2 regions of the Pseudalkalibacillus berkeleyi genome follow, and region 1 is predicted to be linked to the other one. Evidence: a T-box and tRNA genes for the amino acid it is inferred to sense, from the RefSeq annotation. Region 1 holds a T-box; the other holds one or more tRNA genes.
What was found. A T-box is a leader RNA that pairs with one kind of tRNA and senses whether it is charged. The one in region 1 lies ahead of L2716_RS10295 (valine--tRNA ligase), so its partner is inferred to be a tRNA-Val.
Positions count from the first base shown of each region.

Region 2: it encodes a tRNA-Val, which carries the amino acid that the T-box ahead of L2716_RS10295 (valine--tRNA ligase) is inferred to sense. The anticodon was not compared.

Region 1 covers NZ_JAKIJS010000001.1:1,946,985-1,950,176, forward strand. The annotation lists gene L2716_RS10295 (valine--tRNA ligase) at 1-1,572, opposite strand, end outside; T-box leader at 1,714-1,941, opposite strand; gene L2716_RS10300 (protein kinase family protein) at 2,405-3,192, opposite strand, start outside.
Region 2 covers NZ_JAKIJS010000001.1:777,624-780,815, reverse strand. The annotation lists gene corA (magnesium/cobalt transporter CorA) at 1-132, opposite strand, end outside; gene L2716_RS04160 (aspartyl-phosphate phosphatase Spo0E family protein) at 287-460, shown strand; tRNA gene L2716_RS04155 (tRNA-Val) at 797-871, opposite strand; gene L2716_RS04150 (phosphatidylglycerophosphatase A family protein) at 1,060-1,614, opposite strand; gene L2716_RS04145 (alpha/beta hydrolase) at 1,754-2,482, shown strand; gene L2716_RS04140 (YjcG family protein) at 2,583-3,101, shown strand; gene L2716_RS04135 (GNAT family N-acetyltransferase) at 3,101-3,192, shown strand, end outside.

The DNA.
Region 1 (3,192 bases):
CTGACCTTCAGCGTCACGAACAAGTCCATGCATTAATACATCTTTAAATGGACGTTCGTCTGTAAACTCCAGTCCTTGGAATACCATACGTGCTACCCAGAAGAAAATAATATCATAACCTGTTACGAGTAGATCTGTTGGATAATATCGCTTTAAGTCCTCAGACGTTTTATCAGGCCAACCCATTGTAGAAAACGGCCATAACGCTGAACTAAACCATGTATCGAGAACATCTTCATCTTGTTCCCAGTTCTCTGGGTCAGACGGCTCTGTACGTCCTACATAAATCTCACCAGTTTCTTTATGGTACCATGCTGGAACTCGATGGCCCCACCATAATTGACGACTAATACACCAGTCACGTATATTTTCAATCCAGTTCAAGTAGGTCTTATTAAACCGCTCAGGGACGAAGTTGACTTTGTCATCGCCTTTTTGTAGTTCAATCGCACGATCTGCAAGAGGTTGCATTTTAACGAACCATTGCGTTGAAAGGTACGGCTCAACTATTGCACCACTACGTTCTGAATGTCCTACATTGTGCATGTGTTCTTCAATTTCAAATAATACACCTTGCTCTTGGAGATCTTTGATGATCTGTTTACGACAGGCGAAACGATCCATCCCTTTATAAGGACCAGCAGAATCATTCATCGTGCCGTCTTCATTCATGACTAAAATACGTTCAAGACTATGACGGTTACCGATTTCAAAGTCATTCGGGTCATGTGCAGGTGTAATTTTTACAGCCCCAGAACCAAATTCCATGTCTACATAATCATCCGCTACGATCTCAATTTCACGGTCCGTAATTGGGAGCTTAACTTTCTTCCCGATCATATGTTGATAGCGTTCATCATCAGGATGTACCGCAACTGCTGTATCACCGAGCATCGTTTCTGGACGAGTCGTAGCAATCTCGATATGTCCACTTCCATCAACAAGTGGATATCTCATATGATAAAGCGCACCTTGAACGTCCTTGTATATGACTTCGATATCTGATAAAGCTGTTTTCGTTTGTGGATCCCAGTTAATGATGTATTCGCCGCGGTAGATCAGACCTTTTTCATATAACGTGACAAATACTTCTCGAACAGCACTTGAAAGTCCATCGTCAAGTGTAAACCGCTCTCTTGAATAGTCGAGAGACAATCCAATCTTTGACCATTGTTTACGGATGAATTCCGCATATTCGTGCTTCCATTCCCATGATTTCTCTAGGAATTTCTCACGTCCTAGTTCGTATCGATTTGTTCCTTCTTCTTTTAGTTTACCTTCAACTTTCGCTTGCGTGGCAATCCCCGCATGATCCATTCCAGGTAACCACAATGCATCATAGCCTTGCATACGTTTTGTGCGAATCATGATATCTTGTAACGTTGTATCCCAAGCATGACCTAAGTGAAGTTTCCCTGTTACGTTCGGTGGTGGGATAACGATTGTGTATGGCTTTTTACCCTCTCCACCTTTTGCTTCAAAAAACTTTCCATCTAACCAATATTGATACCATTTCGCTTCCGTTTGTTGCGGATCATACTTTGTTGGCATCGAAATTTCCTGCTTAGACATGGAATCTCCTCCTCTATTATGAATGATTGATTAATGATGTAAGTGATGATTTACAAAATACGGCAACCTGAATCAACATGTAACTTTATACCTTGTGTTTTTGAAAAAAGCTCATAAAACTAAAAAAACCTCTTTCCATCCTCAAAGGACGAAAGAAGTTCGCGGTACCACCTTTGTTTGTAGTCCAAATTATACGAAACTACACAACTCATCAACGATAACGGATTTGACTCCGACTTCTCCTACTATATCATTTCAGAGAAATTGCTCCTGGGCGACATTCAATTGCTACATCCTAAGGAATCTTTCAGCTAATGATTCCTCTCTCTAAAGGGGTTACAATTTACTCTTCCCAATCACGGCCTAATATTTTAATTTTATTATTCAATATAAGTACTATCTAGTTTACTTATGAAATTTATTGTAGTCAATAGGCTTTCCACTTTTTTTGATTTTTAAACAAAAATGGGCACCATTTATGGGCTTCTGTCATAGCTTATAGAAACCTATTGCATAGAAAGGAGCAACATGATGAGGAGAAGGCGGGGTTTTGACAAGAATCGATTCCACTTTCATTTGCGTCAGTTTCGTGCAATTTGTGCGCAATTCGTCTTTCCATTGCTCATATTTCAAGGCATACGTACAATTTTATTTCCATCCCCGTTTGACATTTTCCTCGTTGTCTTACTATTAGGCATTCACTTGGCGATTTATTATGAGTTCTGGTGATCAGAAACGAAAATAGCTGACTCTTTAGAAGAGCCAGCACCTCCAGTAAGGTTGATTTTCAGTTTTACAAGAGCTGATTGGAGGCGCTGGTTAGTTTGATCCATTACTCTTGTTCCGGTATTGCTTCTTGCAGAAATCGATCTGCAAATCGATCTAATGCTTTCATGACATTCAATTTTCGGTCCAATTTGCGGACAAGGTCCAGTTGAGACGTACTTGGAGAACCTTGATACGTTTGGATTGTAGAAAATACAGGCTCAGGGAATTTCAAGTAACTAGCGAGTAAAACCTTTTCTTCTATTAGAAGAGGTAGATGGCTCTCATATCGGTTCAGCCATTCTAATGCGGAATACTCACTCCACTCTGGATATTGTGCTGCTGCTCTAAAGAAATAGGCTAGATCTCGAACTGGCGTATCCAAAATCGCCCGTTCAAAATTAATAAAGTTCCCTTCACCAAATTGGTCTTGAACAACATGCCCTCGGAATGGACGACCGTGGCATAGTACGCTTCGATACCGTTTATTCTGTTCACAGGTTGAGTACCATTCATTCACCTTATGTTTCGCCTCTTCAGCTATTCGCATCATTTTATGAAATTGAGATAAATAACGAAGTTCAAAAGGTGAAATGTAGGTTTGCCTTTCAGCTAGCTCTGTGAATCTTTCCATTTCAAGCTGTCGTTGTTCGAAACGCTTTAATAATCCGGTGTAAGAATCTTTAACTACATCTTCTGAAAAAGTTTGGGCCTTGACAGTATTTGCATGCAGTTTTCCGAGTTCATCTATAATGAATTCCTCATATGCAAAATCATTTCTACCATCATGCTCATACCACTTCGTTACATAATAGTAACGATTGTTCACCACTACATAAGGATCCCCATATTTGG
Region 2 (3,192 bases), 1.2 Mb from region 1:
CTTTTCTACTAAATCATCACCTATGTAATCGATTACCGAAATTTTCGTTGACGATGCTACTTCATCACCAACATAGACGAGAGACCCAGGAGGTAGCCCTTTTTTTCGCTCCAAATCTTGTTCTATGCCCATTTAATTCACCACCATTTAAGTTTTGTCGACCATTTCTGTAAATGCTAACTATTTCTGTCGAATCATAAGAAGTTTAGACGAAAGTATTTTAAATCTCTTGTTTTTGTAAGATAATGTACAAGGTTAATTCGAATTAAGACGGAGGGGACAAATAATGCTATCTATCACAATCGAGCGAAAACGAGCACAAATGTTAGAAACCGCTAAAACCTTTGGGATGTCATCGACACAAACATTAAAATGCAGCCAAGAATTAGACCGTCTTCTACAACTTCATCTTTCTAATCAACTTAGGGATCGTGATTATCATTTAAGGAAAATATCATAATCCTATTCTAATATATTGCGACAGATGAAATAAATAGGGATGCGCGCAAACTACCTTTTTAAAACCTTCTACAGATCTAGGTAATGACAAACTAGAATCCACAATCCTCAAGATACCTACTACTATACCCTGACTTCACTGATTACACACATGACAGATGACCTTTGTATGATTCAAAGAATGAATACTCAACCATCTTTTCTGTTCTTACATCACGAACAAGAAAAGACATCCACGTTGAGCAGGTACCTACTCAACGTGGATGTCTTTTTGTTAAATCAAACGATTGCAATAAAAAAAGCACTTTCTAATGAAAGGTGCTCAAATGTTTATGTATGGTGGGACATACTGGGATTGAACCAGTGACCCCTTGCCTGTCAAGCAAGTGCTCTCCCGCTGAGCTAATGCCCCATCTATTGTACAATCATTCACTTCGCTAATGTTAAAACGTTTATAGCGGACAATAATTACTATACTTTCAAGCTAGACTTCTGTCAATAAGTTTAGCAAACTTTTTATTACAATGTATCCGTATCCAAAATAGTCATACACCACCAATAAGATGGTGCATGACTAGAAGTACTCATATAGAATGAATACTAACCGATCCGCTCTTCCTCATCACGCCTTCGGATTTCTTCTTCTTTCAAGTTTTCTTCACGATCTCGAATTCTATGTGCTAAACGACTAGAAGCATTAGCAGCTAGGCTTGCGATTAAATCGTCTAGAAAAGTGTGTACACCATTGCCTCTTTTCGTATCAAGCTTCTCAATAATGCCAATCTTCTGTTTATCTAAATGTCCGAAAGTTGTAATCGCTATACTGCCATAACCCATAACTGCACCCATTGCAATGGTTTCATCTACTCCAAACAAACCTTCATCCGTTTCGACGATTGATTGTAAAGGTTCAGATAGTTTCTTTTGTTCTGCTAACTTATCCAACTCTATACCTACTAATAATGCATGTTGTATTTCCCTTTTCTCTAGAACAGCCTCTACGCTTTCTATACATTCTTCCATTTTCAAGGTCGGAGCATAAGGAATTTGCATTTCATATACGATTTCAGCTACATCCATAATCTCAACGCCACGCTCTTTTATGAGTTTCATTGTTGCAGCTTTAACCTCTTTACTATGGATCCTTTTATTCATAGTAGACTCCCCTTTCTGTATCTGTGCAGTAGTGCTTGCTTATATTGATTATACCATTTATGTTACAATCAATCTCAGGTTAATACTTTTACAACTTTTATATCATTACAATCGTGAACATTTTGGAGGTTGATTATACATGGCACAGCAAGGAAAAAGAGAAGAAAGAAATATTTACAGCGAAATTCTAAATGAAGAAATACAATTACACGTTTACCTCCCTCCATCTTATACACCGCTATTAAGGTATTCGGTTCTTATTGCGCAGGATGGAAAGGATTATTTTAATCTCGGAAAAATCGCAAGATCCTCAGAGACCTTGTTTGAAGATGGTGCAGTCGAAGAATACATTATTGTAGGTGTACCTTATAAAGACGTTCAAGATCGTAGGCGGAAGTATCATCCATCTGGAGAAGAGCATGAAAAGTATGTTCGTTTCCTCGTTTATGAATTGCTACCATTCATTGAAGATGAATATTCGACCCTAGAGCTTGCAAGTGCACGAGGACTCATAGGAAGCTCTCTAGGTGCCACTGTATCGCTAGTGACTGCTCTTGAGTATCCTAGGACGTTTGGGAAGATAGCTCTACAATCTCCATATGTCAATGACAAAGTTCTTGACCTTGTTACGAACGTTAAGGATCCATCCTTATTATCTGTTTATCATGTTGCAGGTAAAGGCGAGACAGAAGTGGAAACAACTAATGGGAAACAGAAGGACTTCATCACACCAAATAGAGAATTAAATAAAAGGTTTGCTAGCAAGTCATTTGGTGAATATTATTATGAGGAATTTGATGGAGATCATAAGTGGACATATTGGCAGCCTGATATACCGAAAGCCCTGAAATTCCTTTATCCAATTTAAACAATGGAACCTTATCCGAGTATGAAATAGTAAGAAAATTTGCTATAATGGAATTGCTTAAATGAACTAATGTAAAGAATGAAGTTCGAGGAGGGAAATTATGAAATATGGTATAGCCATTTTTCCATCAAAAAAACTACAAGACTTGGTAAATTCCTATCGTAAACGTTATGACCCTCATTATGCTTTAATCGCTCCTCACTTGACATTAAAAGATCCGTTCGATGTCGAAGATGAAGACGAATTGAAAGAAATGACGCGTCAAATTCACGAAATCTCAGATAATATCCAACCATTTAACATTAACGTTTATAAAGTTGGATCATTTCACCCAGTTAATAACGTTATTTATTTCAAAGTTAAAGAAGAAGAAAGACTTAGTAAACTACATGAACAGTTACACAAGGATGAGTTATATAGCGAACGTCCATATACGTTTGTTCCACACATTACTATTGCTCAAAAGTTACCAGATGAAGAACATCATGATGTCCTTGAATCAATGAAGATGATGGATATCGATCATTCTGAACCAGTGGATCGCTTCCAATTATTATACCAGCTAGAGAATGGATCATGGACAGTATATGAGACATTTCATTTAGGGAAAGTACGATAATGGAAGTTGTCGTGGCATCTAGTGATTCTCAAAAGCAAGATGCGCTCAAAGTACGTTCAAAAGTGTTTATTGATGAGCAGAACGTACCTGA